DNA from 3 places in the Citrobacter sp. RHB25-C09 genome. Region 3 is predicted to be linked to each of the others. Evidence: predicted binding sites of a transcription regulator. Region 3 holds the regulator's gene; each other region holds the start of a gene.

Region 1 (7,399 bases), 1.5 Mb from region 3:
AGGTTGAACTGCCAGGCCAGCTCGCCGCTCGTCAGATCGGTTTCTACCGTCAGCGCGTTCGACGGACAGGCATTCACACACGCCGCGCAGCCAATACACTGCTGTGGGTTATGCTCCGGCTTGCCGCGGAAGTTTTTATCAACCGCAATCGGCTCCAGCGGGTAGGACGAAGTCGGTGCGCCGGTTTTGATGACTTTTTTGATAAAGGTAAACATGGCGATTCCTTATTTCAGCGGCGAGTTTTTACGCTCAATGCTGTAGCGCTCAAGTTCTTTGTACGGCACGACTTTGCTCTTCTTCTTGCGCACATCGACAACCGTCATACGGTCGGTGCAGGAATAGCAAGGGTCGAGGCTACCGATAATCAGCGGCGCATCGGAAACGGTGTTGCCCCGCAGCATATAGCGCAGGGTCGGCCAGTTGGCGTAGGTCGCCGCACGACAGCGCCAGCGGTACAGCTTCTGGTTGTCGCCGGTCATGCTCCAGTGGATATCATCGCCACGCGGCGCTTCCGAGAAGCCGAGCGCAAAGCGGTGCGGAATATAGGTAAAGCCTTCCACCATCAGCGGGCCGCCCGGCAGGTTATCCAGGCCAAAATCGATCATGTTCAGCGAGGTGTAGACCTCGTTGATGCGCACCTTCAGGCGGGAAATGACGTCGCAGCCCTGTTCGCTGTGAACGTCCATCGGCAGCAGACCATAGCCGACAAACGGGTGATCGGCGCGGGTATCGCGCGCATGGCCGCTGGCGCGCACCATCGGGCCGACGTTGCTGAAGTCACGGGCGATCTGCGGATCCAAACGACCAATGCCTACCGTGCGCTGTTCCATGTTCGGCGTGCTGAGCAGCATATCCACCAGTTCCTGCACGTCACGGCGCATCTGCTGCGCCAGCTGGCGGGTCTGGATCATGTCCTCTTTCAGCAGATCGCGGCGAATCCCGCCGATCAGGTTCAGACCGTAAGTTTTACGCGCCCCGGTGAGGATTTCCGCCATCTTCATGGAGGTTTCACGTACGCGGAAGAACTGCATAAAGCCAGAGTCAAATCCGGTGAAGTGGCAGGCCAGGCCGAGGTTCAGCAGATGCGAGTGCAGGCGCTCAACTTCCAGCAGAATAGCGCGGATCATCTGCGCGCGCTCCGGCACCACGATTCCCATCGCATTCTCGACGGAAGTGGTGTAGGCGGTGCTGTGGGCGAAGCCGCAGATGCCGCACACGCGGTCCGACAGAAAGGTGACTTCGTTGTAGCCCATACGGGTTTCCGCGAGCTTTTCCATACCACGATGGACATAGAACAGACGGTAATCGGCATCAATGATGTTTTCGCCGTCGACAAACAGGCGGAAGTGGCCCGGTTCGTCAGAGGTGACGTGCAGCGGGCCAATCGGCACCACATTGTTTTTCTTGTCGCCCAGCTCGTTGATGAACTGATAGGTTTCGGCATCGGTGGTCGGTGCCGGACGCTGACGGTAATCCATACTGTCTTTACGCAGCGGATAGAGTTCATCCGGCCAGTCGTCCGGTAAAACCAGACGGCGTTCATCCGGCAGGCCAACCGGGATCAGCCCATACATATCGCGCACTTCACGCTCACCCCATACCGCTGCAGGCACACGCGGCGTCACGGATGGGTATTCCGGTTTGTTCGGGTCGACTTCAACGCGCACGGTGATCCAGCATTTCGTGCCCTGCTCCATCGACAGTACGTAATACACCGCGTAGTGGCCGCAAAGCTGACGTTCGTCATTACCGAACAGCACGGAAAGCCAGCCGCCCTGCTTGTAGTACAAAAACTCGACCACTTCCGGCAGGTAGTTAACCTTCACGGTGATCGTCAGCTGATCTTTGGTCTGCCAGGCTTCGTCCAGCACCACTCCAGGAAAAGCCTGGTGCAGCGCCGCAAGGTAGTGTTGACCTAATTTTTCTTCAGACATGCTCAAACTCTCTTAAATCACGCCACCAGCAAGGAGACGAACGCTAAAAACGCAAACCCAAAACCGGCCCAGGTCACGCGGGAAGTGGCGCAAAAACGCAGGCGCGCCATGCTGTTTTCGAACAGGGCAATGACCAGCACGCCGACGAGCAGCTTGACGACGGCAATTACCAGCGCCAGCAGCAGACCGCCCGCGCTGAAGGCCTCCATCTGCCCCCACGGCAGGAACACGCCGACGAACATTTGCAGCACCACCAGTTGCTTGAGGCTAATACCCCACTTCAGCACCGCAAAACCGCTGCCGCTGTACTCGGTCAGCGGACCTTCCTGTAACTCCTGCTCCGCTTCCGCGAGGTCGAACGGCAGCTTGCCCATTTCGATAAACGTGGCGAACGCGCAGGCACAAAGCGCGAGGATCAGCGGGATGCTGCGCGCAGCAGGCCAGTGGTAGATCGTATCGGTAATAACGCTGATGTGGGTGGAACCCGCCACCTGCGCGGCGACCCACAGCCCCAACAGCAGGATCGGCTCCACCAATACGCCGAGCATCGCTTCACGACTGGCACCAATGGCGGTAAACGGGCTACCGGTATCCAGTCCTGCAATAGAAAAGAAGAAGCGGGCAATAGCGAACAGGTAGATTAAGGTGATCAGATCACCCAGTTGTGGCAGCGGCGAAGCGACCGTTACCACCGGCAACGCGGTGGCGATAGTGAGCATCACGCCAACCATCACAAACGGCGTCAGACGAAACACCCAACCGGAATCCGCGGGCGCAATACTCTGGCGGCCCAGCAGTTTGATCAGGTCGCGATACTCCTGCAACACGCCCGGACCGCGACGATTGTGCAGGCGGGCGCGCGCCACGCGGGTCACGCCGGACAACAGCGGCGCAGCGGCAAATAACACCAGCGCCTGAATTAACGGATATAAAACACTCATTCTCAGGCTCCTCGTGAAACCACAATCACCACCAGCACCGCCAACTCAATCAGCGCCAGACGACGGAACAGCAGCGGGGCCGCCGCATTCTGCCAGCCCGGAACCAGAGACGCCGGATTAAGCCATTGACGCAGTTTAAGTACCGGCGCAAAGGCCTCTTTCACCGGCATGGCAAAACCGTGAGCGGTAATGACCATTGACTGCTCGTGGTCGTAGCCGCAAACCCATGCCGCACCGCGTGAACGCGACGGCAGACGGTTGCCTTTGAACATCGCCATGATGATGAATGGCAGCAGCGGACAGGCAATCAGCAGCAGGGTAATCATCGGTTGCGAAACGGTGGTATTCGCCGTTTCCAGCGGCAGAGGCACTGCGGAGGAGAGAAGTGGCAGCAGCCACGGCGCAGCAACGCCGCCGAGCACGCAACAAATCGCCAGCGCCACCACGCTCACGCCCATCAGGATTGGCGCGCAGCAGGCATTTTCCGCGTCTTTCGTGCGCGGTGCGCCAAGGAAGGTGACGCCGTAGACTTTCGCCATACACATCACCGCCAGCGCACCGGTAATCGCCAGGCCAACCGCCAGCAGCGGCCCGAGCAGACGGCCGACGAACGCGCCGCTGTCGCCCAACTTGAAGAAAGACTGGTAGATCACCCACTCACCGGCAAAACCGTTCAGCGGCGGCAGCGCGGCCATCGCCATCAGCCCTACCAGCATCGCAATGGAAATGACCGGCATACGCTTGCCGATACCGCCCAGCTTCTCGATGTCGCGGTGTCCGGTACGAAACCAGATACTGCCCGCGCCTAAAAACAGCACGCTTTTAAACAGGCTATGATTCACCAGGTGGTAAAGACCGCCGGTCAGACCAAGGGCGATCAGCGTCGGCTGATTAAGGGCAATACCGGTGACACCCGCGCCCAGGCCGAGCAGGATAATGCCGATGTTTTCCAGAGTGTGGTACGCCAGCAGGCGCTGAATGTTGTGCTCCATCAACGCATACAGGCCGCCGACAAACGCGGTGATCATTCCGAGCACCAACAGCAAGACGCCCCACCACAGCGGCGCGTTGCCGCCGAGCAGCGACAGGGAGAGAATACCCAGCAGACCCACCTTCATCACTACGGTTGAGAACAGTGCCGCCGCCGGTGCGCTGGCGTTCGCATGCGCCTGTGGCACCCAGCCGTGCAGTGGGATAATACCCGCCAGCAGGCCAAAGCCAGCCACGCCGAGCAGCCAGATATCCGCGCCCAACGGCTGCATCTGAACACGGAGATCAAGCAAACGAAAATCCAGCGTGCCGTAGCGCGCCCACAACAAATAGCAGGCGACTGCCAGCAGTAGCGTTCCCAAACGCCCCAACGCAAACCACAGCTTGCCCTCTTTGCTGCACCCGGTCAGGAACACCGCGCACAGCGCCATGATCTCCGCCATCACCACCATCGTGCCAAGGTTGCTGGCAACCACCGCACATACCGCCGCCGCCATCAACAGATTCACCAGCAATCCATTGGCTTTCACCTGCGGATGACGATGCCAGTCAATGTTATAGAGGCTGACAAACAGTCCGCACAGCCCCAGCGTAATCAGCCAAATGGAATTCAGCGGCGTGATTTGTAAGCCATGCCCCAGTAAAGGCATCACGCCGGTTGCGGCCACGCCACGGGTCAGTACAAGAAATCCCGCCGCCGCTGTACACAGGCTGCCGACCGCGCCGCCAATACCGGCAATACAGCCGCTCAGCGTTTTATGAAAAGAGAACAGAAAGGCCAGCACGGCAGCGGCGGTAAACCAGGCCATACCGCTGGCGATCAGAGAAATTGCGCTCATTTTGCCTCCCCGCTCTGAGCCTGCTGAAACAAAGTGAGATCGCCGAAATCGGTATTGAAAGTCAGCTCACGTTTGCGTTTGCTCGCGCGAGCAATATCCATGTTGTTTACCAGATGTAGCGCTTTGGTCGGGCACATCCGCACGCAGGCCGGTCCCTGCTCATCAAAGCTACAAAGATCGCATTTGACCGCAATAGCACGAACACCCGGCACCCAGTCGAGCAGCGTGCTGACGCGCGCCGGTGCAGGAGGTGCAGGAGGCGCTTTTGACGTGTTGGCATTCGCCGGAATGTGCAGAGGACGGCTACCAGAAAATTCAATCGCCCCAAACGGACAGGCGATCCCGCATAGCTTGCAACTCACGCACAGGCTTTCATTGAGCTGTACGGCGCCGCCGACCCGGTTAATGGCGTTGACGGGGCAAACTGTGGCGCAGGGCGCATCTTCGCAATGGTGGCAAAGCTGCGGTGCAGATTCTTTTTCATTTAGCATCACTTTCAGGCGTGGCATAGACTGCAGGCCATACTGGCGATGCGTCTCTGAACAGGCGGCTTCACAGGTGTGGCAGCCAATACAGAGTGTGGAGTCAGCAATTACAAAACGATTCACCAGGCGTTCCTCAGGTGATAGTCATTTTTGACGAAAACATGCTGATGAAATGTCAGCTTCGACACCCATCGACACGCTTGTCCCTCATATATCGCAGCGTTCCGCCCTTATAGCGGTGCGCCCAACTGGCTCAGATTGATGGGTGAACCGTTCTCAATGGCGATATACAGTCTGTCGTAGACGCTGGCGATTTTTTCGAGATAGTGCTCCAGCACCTGCTCGCGATCGCGGTTGCTTATCTGCTCGTCCACTTTCCCGTCGATGCTCAATTGCGCCTGAGCAATCAGCCGCTTATCTTCGCCCTCTTTGGTTTCCACGTAATATTCGATAGTGTGGCTATTAAAGCCTTCCGCCATGGTGACGGTGATACGAAAGTGTTCGAACAGCACGAAACAGAGATCTTTTTCCGGTCCGCAGCTCATCGCATGATGCAAACGCGCTTTTGACAGGGTGATCCCTTGAACCAGCGAATTGCAGTAAAGATGCCACTGGTCCTGTAGGCGACGGTGCCGCTGCGCGATGTAGTCGGCTTTTTCGCTTATTTCCCAAATAGTCATGTCAGGTTACCCGATTAACAGAGATAGCCAGCGATAAGCATTTTTTATGCCAATTTTTAACTATTTGTTTTTAATGATCCTTTATAAATAAAAGCGACACCTCGCCGCGGAAATGACATGTCATTTCGTCATCGTCGTCATCGCCAAAAGAGGCGTCATTTCATGGTGGCATAATTATTGCTTATCCCTGCCCACCACTTCGGGAGGCGATATGCACGAAATTACCCTTTGCCAGCGAGCGCTGGAATTGATCGAACAACAGGCCGTTGCCCATGGTGCAAAACGCATAACTGGGGTCTGGCTCAAAATTGGCGCATTTTCTTGCGTAGAAACGGGTGCTCTCTCGTTTTGTTTTGATCTGGTATGCCGTGGCACGGTTGCAGAAGGTTGTAAACTGTACCTCGAAGAACAAGAAGCCGAATGCTGGTGTGAGTCTTGTCAGCAATACGTCACTTTACTTTCTCAGCGTGTCCGCCGTTGCCCACAATGCAATAGCGATACGCTGCGCATCGTGGCCGATGACGGATTACAGATTCGGCGTATCGAAATCGATTAGGCTTCATCGCCGGATGGCGGCAGCAGGTTTACTGCAAGAAATAGATCAGGAGTGAGCAATGTGTACTACTTGCGGTTGCGGTGAAGGCAACCTTTATATAGAGGGTGATGAGCATAACCCGCATTCGGCGTTTCGTAGCGCCCCCTTTGCCCCGGCCGTGCGCCCGGCGATGAAAATTACAGGCATCAAAACGTCTGAGTTCACCCCGAGCCAGACCGCCGAAGGCGATCTGCATTATGGACATGGCGAAGCTGGCACGCATGCGCCAGGCATGAGCCAGCGCCGAATGCTGGAAGTCGAAATCGACGTGCTGGACAAAAATAATCGTCTGGCTGAACGCAACCGCGCCCGCTTCGCCGCGCACCAGCAATTGGTTCTTAACCTCGTCTCCAGCCCCGGCTCCGGTAAAACCACCCTGCTAACCGAAACCCTGATGAAGCTGAAAGACAGCGTGCCCTGCGCCGTTATTGAGGGCGACCAGCAGACGGTCAACGATGCCGCGCGCATTCGCGCCACCGGTACACCTGCCATTCAGGTTAATACCGGGAAAGGCTGCCACCTCGATGCACAGATGATTGCTGATGCCGCACCGCGTTTACCGCTTGCGGACAACGGCATCCTGTTTATCGAAAACGTTGGCAACCTCGTCTGCCCGGCAAGCTTTGACCTCGGTGAACGCCATAAAGTCGCCGTTCTTTCTGTCACCGAAGGTGAAGACAAACCGCTGAAATATCCGCATATGTTTGCCGCCGCCTCGCTGATGCTCCTCAACAAAGTCGATCTGCTGCCGTATCTGAACTTTGACGTTGAAAAGTGCCTTGCCAGCGCCCGTGAAGTGAACCCTGATATCGAGATCATCCTGATTTCCGCCACCAGCGGCGAAGGGATGGAGCAGTGGCTGAACTGGCTGGAGGCACAGCGATGTGCATAGGCGTACCCGGCCAAATCCGCACTATTGATGGCAACCAGGCAAA
Region 2 (7,399 bases), 1.5 Mb from region 3:
CAGAAGAAGACCACGCCGGGGCGCTGACCGAACTGATGACCCAGATCCCGGATACGCCAATCTACTGCACCGCCAACGCGATTGACTCTATCAACGGACATCACCATCACCCGGAATGGAACTTTAACGTCGTAAAAACCGGCGACACGCTGGATATCGGCAACGGTAAACAGCTCATTTTCGTCGAAACCCCAATGCTTCACTGGCCGGACAGCATGATGACCTACATGACCGGCGACGCCGTGCTGTTCAGTAACGACGCCTTTGGTCAGCACTACTGCGACGAACGCCTGTTCAACGACGAAGTGGATCAGACAGAGCTGTTTGAACAGTGTCAGCGCTACTACGCCAACATCCTGACGCCGTTTAGCCGCCTGGTCACCCCAAAAATCACGGAGATCCTCGGTTTCAACCTGCCAGTAGATATGATTGCCACCTCACACGGCGTGGTATGGCGAGATAACCCAACGCAAATCGTTGAACTGTATCTGAAATGGGCGGCCGATTATCAGGAAGACCGCATCACCATTTTCTACGACACCATGTCTAATAACACCCGCATGATGGCAGATGCGATTGCCCAGGGTATCAATGAAGTCGATCCGAACGTGGCAGTGAAAATCTTTAACGTCGCACGCAGCGATAAAAACGAAATTCTGACCAACGTTTTCCGTTCTAAAGGTGTGCTGGTGGGAACGTCCACCATGAACAACGTCATGATGCCGAAAATCGCCGGCCTGGTAGAAGAGATGACCGGCCTGCGCTTTCGCAACAAACGCGCCAGTGCCTTTGGCTCTCATGGCTGGAGCGGCGGCGCGGTAGACCGCTTATCCACTCGTTTACAGGATGCCGGTTTTGAAATGTCCCTGAGCCTGAAAGCGAAATGGCGTCCGGATCAGGATGCACTGGAGTTGTGCCGTCAGCACGGACGCGAAATTGCTCGTCAATGGGCGCTAGCCCCGTTGCCGCAGGACACGGTAAAAACAGCCCCCCAGGAAGAAGCCTGCGCCTGCGCCGCCGCTGCGGCAGCCGACCTCGGTCCAGCTATGCAGTGCAGCGTGTGCCAGTGGATATACGATCCGGCGAAAGGTGAACCGATGCAGGACGTCGCACCGGGTACGCAGTGGAGTGACGTTCCGGACAATTTCCTGTGTCCGGAATGTTCATTAGGGAAAGAGGTCTTCGACGTTCTGGCAACGGAGGCAAAATGAGCCGCGGAATCATCATTATTGGTTCGGGCTTCGCCGCCCGCCAGTTAGTCAAAAACCTCCGCAAGCAGGATGCGGAGATACCGTTAACCCTGATCGCCGCCGACAGCATGGATGAATACAACAAGCCCGATCTTAGCCATGTGATAAGCCAGATGCAGCGCGCAGACGAACTCACCCGCCAGTCGGCGGGGGAGTTTGCCGAGCAATATAATCTGCGGCTTTTTCCGCATACCCGGATCACCGATATTGATGCCGACGCCCATGTGATCAAAAGTCAGGACAAGCAGTGGCAGTATGAAAAACTGGTTCTCGCTATTGGCGCTACTGCCTTTGTGCCACCGGTACCTGGCAGTGAGTTAATGCTCACTTTGAACAGTCAGCAGGAGTATCGCGCCTGCGAAACGCAGCTACACGACGCCCAACGGGTACTGATCGTCGGCGGAGGGCTAATTGGCAGCGAACTGGCGATGGATTTTAATCGAGCCGGTAAAGCGGTGACGCTCATCGACAACGCTGCCAGTCTCCTCGCCTCGCTGATGCCGCCGGAAGTGAGTAGTCGCTTACAGCATCGCTTGACTGACATGGGCGTGCATCTGCTGCTGAAATCGCAACTGTTGGGGCTGGAGAAAACGGAATCCGGCATTCGCGTGACGCTCGATCGCGAACGGTACATTGAGGTGGATGCTGTCATTGCCGCCACCGGCTTGCGTCCGGAAACCGCACTGGCGCGTCGTGCTGGCGTAACGGTGAATCGCGGTATCTGTGTGGACAGTTATCTGCGAACCAGCAATGCGGATATCTATGCCCTTGGCGACTGCGCCGAGATCAACGGCCAGATCCTGCCTTTCCTTCAGCCGATCCAATTGAGTGCGATGTATCTGGCGAAAAACCTGCTCGGCGGCAAGGCGCCGCTGAAGCTGCCTGCGATGTTAGTCAAAATTAAAACGCCGGAACTGCCGCTGCATCTGGCAGGGGAAACCCAGCGTGGCGATCTGAACTGGCAGATTGCGGCGGAATCTGACGGCATGGTGGCCAAAGGGATGAACAGAGAAGGTCAGCTTTGCGCGTTTGTGGTAAGCGAAGACCGGATGAAAGAGGCGTTTGCGCTGTTGAAATCATTACCGGCGTGAAGGCGTGATGCCGGGGTTTCGTAGGCCGGATAAGACGCTATGCGTCGCTATCCGGCACATCACAACGCCCTTACCCGCGCGCCGCCGCGACCACCCCCTGCCCTAACGACAATCCGCCGTCCCCCGCCGGTAGCTGCTGCGGAAATAACAAATTAAAATCAGAGAGATAATACGCAAGTCGGGTTGACAGTAGCCGGTTATGCATCACGCCGCCGCTAAAAACCAGCGTGGTAATGCCGCGCAAGACCGCCTGCTCACGCATCATCGTGGCAAACCCGCTCGCCAGCGCATCGTGAAAGGCCCACGCGCGCTCTTCAGGAGTCGCCTGCCAGTTCAGCCACTGCTGCCAGAAGGTCGCCAGATCCAGTTGATTCCCCAACAATGGCATCGTTACCGGATGCGCTACACTCACACACTGCGAAGCCAGCGCCTCGAGCGTACAGGCGGCTTCGCCTTCATAGCTGAGTGAGTCTGGCGCACCGTTCAGTGCTGCCGCCACGGCGTCAAACAAACGTCCGGCAGATGAGGCCAGCGGTGCATTGATACCACGCTCAATCGCCCGCGCCAGCACGTTCCAGTTCTGCTGCTGCAGCGCCACGGTTTCCGGATACTTCTGCCAGTCGGAAACAAAACGCAGGCACTGCGCCAGCAGGTTGCGCCACGGCTGTTTAGCCGCCAGATCGCCCCCCGGTAGAGCCACCGCAGGCAGACCGCCCAGGTGTTCGCACTCGCGATAGTTCACCCGCAGGCACTCGCCGCCCCACAGCTCGCCGTTTTCTCCCATCCCGATGCCGTCGAGCGTCAGCGCAATAACATCGCCACCGTCGAGCGGCCAGCCGTGCTCGGCAAGGCAGGCTGCCGCATGAGCATGGTGATGCAGCACAACATCCGTCGGTAAATTCATCTCACTGGCCCACTGGCTGGAGACATACCCCGGATGCGCATCGCGAACGATGCGCTGCGGTGTGAAATCATAGATGTTCTGGATCAAACGCAGCGCCTCGCGCCACTGGTTCTGAATACCGTCATCGCTGAGATCGCCCAGGTGCTGACTGATGACCGCCTGTTCACCGCGCACCAGACAAAAGGTGTTTTTCAGATCTGCGCCCAGACAGAGTATGGGCGGTACATCCTTAAACCCCGGTGGCAGCGCCAGTGCATCCGGCACGTAGCCCCGTGAACGACGCAGCATTTCGCCGCTTTCGCGTACCACGGAATCATCCATCCGCTGCACTATATCGCGGTTATGCAGCAAAAAGCCGTCAGCGATCTCGTGTAAATCCTCCAGCGCCTGGACGTTGGTTATCGCGGGGGGTTTACCGCTAAGGTTGCCGGAGGTCATGACCAACGGGCAGTTAAGTTCCTGTAACAGCAGATGCTGCAAAGGATTGGCGGGCAGCATCACCCCAACTTCGTTAAGCCCCGGGGCAATCGCCTCACACAGCGAGGTAACGTGCCGCTTCTCCACCAGCACAATCGGCGCGGCAGGCGTGTGGATTAATTTGCGCGCCGCTTCGGGCAATCCCTGGTCATTCGGCAGCATTACCGCCAGCGGTTTGCCTGGTCGGTGTTTGCGGGCGCGCAGCGTGGCGACAGCGTCAGGGTTTCGGGCATCGCAGGCCAGATGAAATCCGCCAATGCCTTTCACCGCCGCAATTCCCCCCGCTTTCAGCAACGCAACCGCCGCCTGCAGTGCAGCGTCTTTTTCCGCATGCGTATCGCCGCTGACCCACTCAAGATGTGGCCCGCACGCCGGACAGGCAACGGGCTGAGCGTGAAAGCGGCGGTCATACGGGTCGCGGTACTCTCTATCACACCGCGGACACAGTGGAAATGCGGACATGACGGTGTAAGGACGGTCGTAGGGCATCGCCCGAATGATGGTGAAACGCGGGCCACAGTGAGTACAGTTGATGAATGGGTAGCGATAGCGCCGCTCGCCGGGCGTATTCATTTCGGCAAGGCATTCCGGGCAGGTAGCAGCATCCGGCACGATTTGCGTGTTCATCGTGCCGCCCGCGCTCTGGCGGATGGTGAACTCTGCGGGCAACTGCGTCCAGACAAACGGCTCGCTATCAATACTGTCAATGCGCGCCAGCGGCGGACAGTGTTGATGCAGTTTCACTATAAACTCAGCGGGATCTTCCTTCAGACGCACCACCACGCCATCACCATCGTTGCAGACATCGCCATGCAACTGAAGCTGCTGCGCAAGCTGCCAGACATAAGGTCGAAACCCGACGCCCTGCACCTTACCGCGAATGCGAAGCTGTGTGCCGGAGTGGTTGTTTTTTTCCATTATAGATTCCGCCGCCGTGTATCCCGAAATGCCGGATGGTGGCTTCGCCTTATCCGGCCTACAAAACGCAGTCAGCCTGTAGGCCTGATAAGCGCAGCGCCATCAGGCAAAAGAGTCGAACCATTTTACGCGGTTTTTCGTCGATCAGAACAACAAAGATGCGGCGGAATCGAGTGCCGCACGACGACACTTATCGGCACTGAGCTGTTCAAGCTTATTACGGTCTACACAAATCAGCGCATGGGTCGGGCAGGCTTCCATACAGGCAGGGCCTGCGTCGCGGTGATGGCAAAGGTCGCACTTGTTGGCCTGCGCTTTATCTGCCCTGACGTTCAGCCCCGCACCGCTGTTACGCACGACCGGACGCACCACCACTTCCATCGCCCCATATGGGCAGGCGACCACGCAGGTTTTACAGCCAATGCAGCGCTCCTGCATGACGTGAACAAACCCTTTATCACGACCGATCGCCCCGTTCGGGCAAACGTTCGCACACGGCGCGTCTTCGCATTGACGGCACAGCGTTGCCGTAGAGACGTTAACGCCTTTAATCACATGGATACGGGGTAAGAAAGTTTCAGGGGTTAGGGACGCACAGTCCTGGTTTTCCTGATGGGAAACCACACAGGCGACTTCACAGGTACGGCAACCAATGCACTTATTAGCGTCGGCAATGATGAAACGGTTCATCAAACTCTCCAGCATTATCGGATAATGTGCCGAAGCATTCACAAATCATGCCAGTTTTTATCTTATTGTTAAATATGGATAATTCCAAAAACAAAATGTCTGTAGCGCTGTCATCGTCACGAATGACGATGACAGGTGACAAATTTTACTGTGCGGATCGCGCCACAATGGAATCGCGCGAGATAAGCGTGCCGGTGAAGGTTTTCGGTGGCGTAAACGCGCCGCCATCAAGCATAAAAATAAGACGCCCAATGGTTTCCTGAACCATTTCGGTTACGGGGATTTTGACGCTCGAAAGTGCAGGAATGGTGTAGGGCGCCATCGCGATGTCATCAAATCCAATGACGGATACCTGTGACGGCACGGCAAGCCCGTTATCGTGCAACTGCTTGATTGCACCAATCGCCATATCATCATTGCTTGCCACCAGCGCACTGAAGGTCGCCTTACGCGACAGCAGCGTAGCCACCCCAGCCGCACCGCAGGCAGGGGTCCATTTGCCCTTCACGATTAACGCATCGTTTATGGCAATGCCGTGATGCGTCAGTGCATCTTTATACCCCGACAGACGTTCCACCCCGGTCGGAGAGTCCATTGACCCCGTGATAAACGCAATCTCCCGGTGACCGGCGGCAATCAGTTCAGTCACAGCGTTGAAGCTGGTCTGTTTTTGATCGCACCAGACGCAGTGGCTGCTGTTTTTCCGCAACCGACGGTTAAGCACCATTATCGGCTGAGTGTGGCTGTCAATGATGGCGTCGATCTCATCCACGCCGAGAAAACGGGGGTAAATCATAATCGCGTCACAGCGTAAATCGAGCAGATACTGGATTGCCTCTCGCTCCTCCTGTGCGCTGTGTTTGCCGTCAGCAAGCAATAGCTGGCGCCCTTTATCTTCTGCCATCCGCGCGGCATGAAACAGCAGCTCGCTAAAATAGACGCCGTGATAGAGGGTGTTGGTGACGACCAGTCCGAGTGTCTGCGTTGATTTCGCGGCCAGGCTGCGCGCCAGTAAATTGGGCCGATAACCGCTCTCTTCAATGGCCTGAAATACGCGGTCCTTTGTCTCCTGGCTGACATAGCCGTTCCCGGATAGCACCCTTGATACCGTCGCCTTGGATACCCCGGCACGCTGCGCGACCTCCAGCATCGTCGTCATAATGTTGTTCCCTTTTCTCGCAATGAAACGCAGTGTACTGCACCGCCGCCTGGTTGTTCCAGATGCTATAGATCACCAGAAAAACAGGAGTGACATAAGTCACATTTATGAAACATCGCAAAAATTATCCCTTGATCACTCATCATAAACTCATCATGATTTTGTGGAACCGGTTTCTCATGAGCATTTCATTACTCTTAATTGTTCACGAGAGCGCCCGGCACAAATTACACGTACCCTAATGATAAAACAGGATAAAAATCCTATGTCTAAGAATTATGCAGCGCTGGCGCGCTCCGTGGTGACGGCTCTGGGCGGCGTCGACAATATCAGTGCAGTCACCCACTGCATGACGCGTCTACGTTTCGTTATTAAAGACGATTCACTGGTTGATAGCGCCACGCTTAAAACCATCAGCGGCGTGCTCGGTGTGGTGCGTAGTGATAATCAGTGCCAGGTGATCATTGGCAATACGGTTTCTCAGGCGTATCGCGAAGTGACCAGCCTGCTCCCTGGCGATATACAACCGGTTGAACCTGTAGGGAAACCCAAACTTACGCTTAAGCGCATTGGCGCGGGGATCCTCGATGCGCTGATCGGCACCATGTCACCGCTGATCCCGGCGATTATCGGCGGATCGATGCTGAAGCTGTTGGCGATGATCCTCGAGATGACCGGCGTGCTGGAAAAAGGCTCCTCAACGCTCACCATTTTGACGGTGATTGGCGACGGTGCGTTCTTCTTCCTGCCATTGATGGTCGCCGCCTCTGCAGCGATTAAATTTAAAACCAATATGTCGCTGGCGATAGCCATTGCAGGCGTACTGGTACACCCCAGCTTTATTGATCTCATGGCCAAAGCCGCGCAGGGCGAACACGTTGAGTTCGCCCTGATCCCGGTGACGGCGGTG
Region 3 (7,399 bases):
GATATCAAACGCATTATCGAGCACCTGCGTGACAGTGGCCTCGGCGTGTTGATCACGGACCATAACGTCCGCGAAACGCTGGCTGTTTGTGAACGCGCCTATATCGTGAGTCAGGGCCACCTGATCGCCCATGGTACGCCGACAGAAATCCTCCAGGATGAGCATGTTAAGCGCGTATACCTTGGGGAAGACTTCAGACTCTGATAGGGTAGAAGTTTGCGACGTAATAGCGGGAGACAACGACTCTGAACATGAAGCAAGGTTTGCAACTCAGGCTCAGCCAGCAGTTGGCCATGACCCCACAGCTACAACAGGCTATCCGCCTGTTGCAGTTGTCTACGCTTGAACTGCAGCAGGAGCTTCAGCAGGCGCTGGAGAGTAATCCACTGCTAGAGCAAACCGATCTTCACGACGAAGTTGATACCCAGGAAACCCCAGACAGCGAAACGCTGGACACTGCTGACGCGCTCGAACAAAAAGAGATGCCGGAAGAGCTGCCGCTCGATGCCAGCTGGGACGAAATCTACACCGCCGGAACACCATCCGGTACCAGCGGCGACTACATCGACGATGAGCTTCCTGTTTATCAGGGCGAAACCACTCAGACGCTGCAAGATTACCTGATGTGGCAGGTGGAGCTGACGCCGTTTACCGACACTGACCGCGCGATTGCCACCTCGATTGTCGATGCCGTCGACGATACTGGCTATCTCACCGTCTCGCTGGATGAGATCCTTGAAAGCATGGGCGACGAAGAGGTCGGGCTTGATGAGGTCGAAGCCGTACTTAAGCGTATTCAACGGTTTGATCCCATTGGCGTGGCAGCGAAAGATCTGCGCGACTGTCTGCTGATCCAACTCTCCCAGTACGCGAAATCCACGCCCTATCTCGATGAGGCAAAGCTCATCATCAGCGATCATCTGGATCTGCTGGCGAACCATGATTTCCGGACCCTAATGCGCGTCACCCGTCTTAAGGAAGAGGTGCTGAAAGAAGCGGTAACGCTTATCCAGTCGCTTGATCCCAGACCGGGACAGTCGATCCAGACCGGCGAGCCGGAATATGTGATCCCAGACGTGCTGGTGCGCAAGCACAACGGTCACTGGACGGTAGAACTTAACGGTGACAGCATTCCCCGTTTGCAGATCAACCAGCACTACGCAGCCATGTGTAACGGTGGGCGTAATGACGCCGACAGCCAGTACATCCGCAGCAATTTGCAGGATGCGAAGTGGCTGATTAAAAGTCTGGAGAGCCGCAACGATACCCTGCTGCGCGTCAGTCGCTGCATCGTAGAACAGCAGCAAGCGTTCTTTGAGCAGGGCGAAGAATTTATGAAACCGATGGTACTGGCCGATATCGCCCAGGCCGTCGAGATGCACGAATCGACTATATCTCGTGTGACCACGCAAAAGTATCTGCATAGTCCGCGCGGCATTTTCGAACTGAAGTATTTTTTCTCCAGCCATGTGAATACTGAAGGCGGGGGCGAAGCCTCCTCCACGGCGATCCGCGCGCTGGTGAAGAAGTTGATTGCGGCAGAAAACCCTGCAAAACCACTTAGCGATAGCAAGTTAACATCTATGCTGTCGGAACAGGGTATCATGGTGGCACGCCGCACCGTTGCGAAGTACCGAGAGTCTTTATCCATTCCGCCGTCGAATCAGCGTAAACAACTGGTTTGACCCAACCGATAAGGAAGACACTATGCAGCTCAACATCACTGGAAACAACGTCGAGATCACAGAAGCTCTGCGTGATTTTGTGAATACCAAGTTCGCCAAACTCGAACAGTATTTTGACAGGATCAATCAGGTCTATATTGTGTTGAAGGTGGAGAAGGTGACCCACATCTCGGATGCAACACTGCATGTAAACGGTGGCGAAATTCACGCCAGCGCGGAAGGTCAGGACATGTACGCCGCCATTGATGGCTTAATCGATAAGCTGGCAAGACAGCTCACGAAACACAAAGATAAACTGAAACAACACTAATTGTCCGGGCAGTTAGCGGGTGCAGGAAGGCCTGTTGTGCTGCACAACAGGCCATTTGTACAGTTAGCGCTCCGAACCCACTTTCTCTCTGAGAGGGCGGGTTCTTAGGTGAAATTATGATAAATAACGATACGACTCTACAACTGAGCAGTGTGCTTAATCAGGAATGTACGCGCAGTGGCGTGCATTGCCAGAGCAAGAAGCGTGCACTGGAAATCATCAGCGAACTGGCGGCAAAGCAGCTTAGCTTGCCTTCTCAGGTGGTTTTCGAGGCCATCCTGACACGGGAAAAAATGGGCAGTACCGGCATCGGCAATGGGATCGCAATCCCGCACGGTAAGCTGGAAGAAGATACCTTGCGTGCTGTCGGCGTTTTTGTGCAACTTGAAACGCCAATTGCGTTTGACGCCATTGATAATCAACCTGTCGATCTCCTCTTCGCCCTGCTGGTGCCTGCGGACCAAACCAAAACGCATTTGCACACGCTGTCGCTGGTGGCTAAACGACTCGCGGATAAAACGATTTGCCGCCGCCTGCGCGCTGCCCAGAGTGATGAAGAGCTGTATCAAATCATCACTGACACCGAAGGCGGTCAGGATGAAGCATAACGCCCTTTTTGACATGGTGAGGAGATACAGTACATGGTACTGATGATCGTCAGCGGTCGCTCCGGATCAGGGAAGTCTGTCGCCCTGCGTGCGCTGGAAGATATGGGTTTTTACTGCGTGGATAACCTTCCCGTGGTGCTGTTGCCCGATCTGGCACGTACGCTTGCCGATCGCCAGATTTCTGCCGCGGTCAGCATTGACGTGCGTAATATGCCAGAGTCACCTGAAATCTTCGAGCAGGCAATGAACAACCTGCCGGATGCATTCTCACCGCAGTTGCTGTTCCTGGATGCCGACCGTAACACGTTGATTCGCCGCTATAGCGATACGCGCCGCCTCCATCCTCTCTCCAGCAAAAACCTGTCGCTGGAAAGCGCTATCGATCAGGAAAGCGATCTGCTTGAACCGTTACGTTCCCGCGCAGACCTGATTGTCGACACCTCCGAGATGTCGGTACACGAACTGGCCGAAATGCTGCGCACCCGCCTGCTGGGCAAACGCGAACGTGAGCTGACGATGGTGTTTGAATCCTTTGGCTTCAAGCACGGCATCCCGATTGACGCCGACTATGTGTTTGATGTGCGCTTTCTGCCAAACCCGCACTGGGATCCGAAACTGCGTCCTATGACCGGTCTTGATAAGCCCGTTGCCGCGTTCCTCGACAGGCACACAGAAGTACACAATTTTATTTATCAGACTCGTAGCTATCTTGAGCTATGGTTACCGATGCTGGAAACCAACAACCGCAGCTACCTGACCGTGGCTATCGGCTGTACCGGCGGGAAACACCGTTCGGTGTATATTGCAGAACAGCTGGCTGACTATTTCCGCTCGCGCGGGAAAAACGTTCAGTCACGCCATCGTACGCTGGAAAAACGTAAAACATGACCGTGAAGCAAACAGTTGAAGTCACGAATAAGCTGGGTATGCATGCCCGGCCCGCGATGAAACTATTTGAATTAATGCAGGGTTTTGACGCCGAAGTCTTGTTACGCAATGATGAGGGTACAGAAGCAGAGGCGAATAGCGTTATTGCATTACTGATGCTGGACTCCGCTAAAGGCCGCCAGATTGAGGTTGAAGCCTCAGGTCCCGAGGAAGTCGAAGCACTTGCCGCCGTTATTGCCCTGTTCAATTCGGGATTCGACGAAGACTAAACCTTCCCGCTTTAACACATTCACAGAAAACGCCGTCTGGCGTTTTTTATTTTTATCGTGAATATTTGTACATTTTGTGCGCTTTACACATTAATAATTACCTTAAGAAAACCTTAAGCGCGATCGTTTAGCTTTTATTTAATCAGGGTGGTGATACTGGAGAATAGTTAATAAATATTTCCAGGATAACACTCATGATTCGTCTTTCTGAACTGACTCCCCTGGGCACCGGACGACATCGTAAATGTTATGCGCATCCGGATGATGCCCAACGCTGCATTAAGATTGTGTATAACAGTGACCACGGCGGCGATAAAGAGACGCAGCGCGAATTAAAATATTACGCGCATCTTTCCCGTTACCTGAAAGACTGGAGTGGTATTCCCCGCTATTACGGCACGGTAGAAACCGACTGCGGTACTGGCTATGTTTACGACGTGATTGCAGATTACGATGGCAAACCGTCCGTGACGCTGACCGAATTTGCCAGACAATGTCGCTACGAAGACGACGTTGCTCTTTTGCGCCAGCTGCTGAAGAAGCTGAAACGCTATCTGCGTGAAAATCATATCGTGACGATGACGCTCAAGCCGCAGAACATTCTCTGCCGCCGCATCAGCGAATCGGAAGTGGTGCCTGTGGTATGCGACAACATTGGCGAAGGGACACTGATTCCGCTGGCCACCTGGTCAACCTGGTTCTGTCACCGGAAGCAGGAAAGATTATGGCAGCGTTTTATTGCTCAACCGGTGCTGGCCATGGCATTTGAGACAGACGTAAAGCCTAAAGAGCGCAGCGGATTGTCACTCTCTTCCCGCGAAGCATAATTCACGCAATCCTGTGCCTGATGGCGCTTCGCTTATCAGGCCTACGGGCACAGCGCAATTTGTAGGCCGGATAAGGCGCAGCCTCCTTCCGGCAATACTACTTAAGCTTATTACGGGTCATAAACGACTCGCCGCCTAACTGGCGCATCTGACGCATAATCCACGCCTGGCGATTTCGCACATAACCTGAAGGTGCGTCGGCTTTAAAGCGCAAAGGATTGGGCAGTACGGCGGCGAGCAACGCCGCTTCTGACTGGGTCAGCCTGCTGGCGGGTTTGCCAAAGAAATGCCGGGACGCGGCTTCAACGCCAAATATCCCCTCGCCAAACTCGGCAATATTCAGGTAAACGGTCAGAATACGCTTTTTGCTCCAGACCGTTTCAACCCCCAGCGTCAGGCCAGCCTCCAGCCCTTTACGCACCCAGCTCCGCCCATCCCATAAAAAGAGATTTTTAACGGTTTGCTGAGAAAGCGTTGACGCGCCGCGAATGCGGTTTTCGTTGCGTTCATTGTGCGACAGCGCCTTTTCAATGGCCGCGACGTCAAATCCCCAGTGGTCCGGGAAAGTTTGATCTTCCGCTGCGATCACCGCCAATCCCATCCACGGAGAGATCGCATCCATGCTCACCCAATCAGAATGGGCGACATAACCAAAGTCCCCCTGCAACCACGCGCCAATTTGTCGCTCAGCCATGACTGCCGAAAACGGAACTGGGACCACGCTGAACAGGGCGATGCCGCCCCCCCAGAAAACGGCGAGCACCAGCACGATCCGCACGATTATGCGGCGCAAAAAGGCGCTTACGCCTCTTTTCATTCCGCGAGAACCAGCACGCGTGACACCAGCTTCTCAATGCCGCTCGCCGCCTGGGCGATATCCTGCGCCAGCATATACGCGGGTGTAGTCACAATCTTGTTGTCTTCATCCACCACGATGTCATCAACCGGACACGGGACATGCTCCGCCCCCATATCTTCCAGCACTTCCGCCGTATCAATATCAGTGCCAATAGTCAGACGCAGTGGAAAACCGAAAATTTTCGGCAGCATCGCCGGTGCGATACACATAAAACCCAGCGGTTTTCCCGACTGGTGCATCGCGATAGCCAGCGCAGCCAAATCATTGTCAACACGGCATTCACTGCCCTGACTAGCAAAATTACTTAAATTTTTCGCCGCGCCAAAACCGCCGGGGACGATCAGCGCATCGAGTTCACCAGAAACGGCCTGAGAGAGCGGGCGAATATTGCCACGCGTAATACGGGCAGCTTCGATCAGTACATTACGGGTTTCTGCCATGACGTCGCCCGTCAGGTGATTAATAACATCAGCCTGCGCTTTGTCTGGGGCAAAACAGACAGCCTGCGCACCGCTACGGGCAATCGCCAGCAGCGTTAATACGGCTTCATGAATCTCTGCGCCGTCATAGACACCGCACCCGCTGAGTACCACGCCAATTTTTTTCATTTACTTCGTCCTGTTTACCACTTGCTGACGCGCATTAATAAATGTGATTAAAATGCTACGCTTCACACATTTAACTGATTCATGTAACAAAACATTTAAGATTTGCTATCTTAACTGCGTGCGGCCTGAAAATAAGCGCTGCGCCCTTGTTCCAAATGATAATAACTTACGGCGCAGCCAAGATTTCCCTGGTGTTGGCGCAGTATTCGCGCACCCCGGTCAAGCCGGGGTCATTTTTTTCCAGCGTTTGCCACCCAGTTTTTCAGCACCGCTACATCGTGTTGCCACTCCTGCTTCATCTCTTCAATCCATTCCCCAACATTATCTTCCCACGCCGGGAGATCGGGTGACTGGATCTGCTGTCCTAGCTGTTGCAAATGACGAAGCCCAACGGACCCGGCAGCACCTTTAATTTTATGCCCCTCTTCTACTACGCCTTTTTTATCACGCGCGGTGAGGTTTGATTCCAGTACGCTTAAATAGCCCGGCATCATTTTTTCAAATACCGCCAGTCCATCTGTGATCAATTTCGGACCCACTAATTCGATATACTGTTCCAGCATCGGAATATCTAACAGCGCTTGTGATTTACTGCTCTCTTCAGAGTTCACCGGGCTCTCCTCTTCTTCCTGGGTATCCCAGTACTTTTTGATCATGGCGGTTAACGCCGGTACGGACAGCGGCTTGCTCAGCACGTCATCCATTCCGGCATCCAGATACTCTTTTTTATCTTTCAGTACGTTAGCCGTAAGCGCCACCAGCGGCGGCAGATCATCGCGGCTGTAGCGCTGGGTCAGTTCGCGTGAAATATCCAACCCGGTCATATCCGGTAACTGAATATCCAGCAGGACAAGGTCATATTCACCCGGCTTAAACATCTCCAGCGCCGCCTTCCCGGTCATGGCCACATCTACACTATTGCCGAGTTTTTCCAGCACCGAACGCGCCACAATCACGTTAAGTTCGATATCTTCCACCAGCAGCACGTTGAGCGCTGGCAGCGGTAAATCGTCTTCGTCGAACGCGTCCTCGACCTCTTCCGCCACGGCGGGTGCATTGACGGTGAGCGTAAAGACAGAACCTTTTCCGGGCTGGCTCGAAACGGTAATATCGCCACCCATATTTTTCGCCAGACGGCGCGAAACGGCGAGGCCAATCCCGGTACCGGTCGCCGGCTTCCCACCGTGCTGATCTTTCACCTGATAATACATGACGAATATTTTATCCTGCTCGCCTGGCGGAATACCGATACCGGAATCTTCCACTTCAAAATGCAGCGTCTTGCCATCGTCATAACGCACCCGCACCGTTACCTGCCCTTGCTGGGTAAATTTCACTGCGTTGC

The links. The regulator sigma-54, encoded in region 3, starts transcription at its own class of promoters, with help from an activator protein. The targets are predictions, from matches to a motif close to GTTGGCACANNTTTCGCTNT.
Region 1: a site for sigma-54 is predicted at 6,034-6,053, ahead of hypA (hydrogenase maturation nickel metallochaperone HypA). Genes of this name have one in related genera too.
Region 2: a site for sigma-54 is predicted at 5,345-5,364, ahead of hydN (electron transport protein HydN). Genes of this name have one in related genera too.

The regions. Positions count from the first base shown of each region.
Region 1 is NZ_CP057483.1:3,430,650-3,438,048, forward strand. Features, by position in the region: gene hycF (formate hydrogenlyase subunit HycF) at 1-215, opposite strand, end outside; gene hycE (formate hydrogenlyase subunit HycE) at 225-1,934, opposite strand; gene HVY19_RS16255 (respiratory chain complex I subunit 1 family protein) at 1,952-2,875, opposite strand; gene hycC (formate hydrogenlyase subunit 3) at 2,878-4,704, opposite strand; gene hycB (formate hydrogenlyase subunit HycB) at 4,701-5,312, opposite strand; gene hycA (formate hydrogenlyase regulator HycA) at 5,420-5,869, opposite strand; gene hypA (hydrogenase maturation nickel metallochaperone HypA) at 6,081-6,425, shown strand; gene hypB (hydrogenase nickel incorporation protein HypB) at 6,484-7,356, shown strand; gene HVY19_RS16285 (HypC/HybG/HupF family hydrogenase formation chaperone) at 7,347-7,399, shown strand, end outside.
Region 2 is NZ_CP057483.1:3,418,576-3,425,974, forward strand. Features, by position in the region: gene norV (anaerobic nitric oxide reductase flavorubredoxin) at 1-1,211, shown strand, start outside; gene norW (NADH:flavorubredoxin reductase NorW) at 1,208-2,341, shown strand; gene hypF (carbamoyltransferase HypF) at 2,412-4,640, opposite strand; gene hydN (electron transport protein HydN) at 4,785-5,330, opposite strand; gene HVY19_RS16210 (LacI family DNA-binding transcriptional regulator) at 5,476-6,489, opposite strand; gene ascF (PTS cellobiose/arbutin/salicin transporter subunit IIBC) at 6,755-7,399, shown strand, end outside.
Region 3 is NZ_CP057483.1:505,021-512,419, reverse strand. Features, by position in the region: gene lptB (LPS export ABC transporter ATP-binding protein) at 1-204, shown strand, start outside; gene rpoN (RNA polymerase factor sigma-54) at 252-1,685, shown strand; gene hpf (ribosome hibernation promoting factor) at 1,708-1,995, shown strand; gene ptsN (PTS IIA-like nitrogen regulatory protein PtsN) at 2,112-2,603, shown strand; gene rapZ (RNase adapter RapZ) at 2,637-3,491, shown strand; gene npr (PTS phosphocarrier protein NPr) at 3,488-3,760, shown strand; gene yrbL (PhoP regulatory network protein YrbL) at 3,955-4,587, shown strand; gene mtgA (monofunctional biosynthetic peptidoglycan transglycosylase) at 4,685-5,404, opposite strand; gene elbB (isoprenoid biosynthesis glyoxalase ElbB) at 5,401-6,054, opposite strand; gene arcB (aerobic respiration two-component sensor histidine kinase ArcB) at 6,285-7,399, opposite strand, start outside.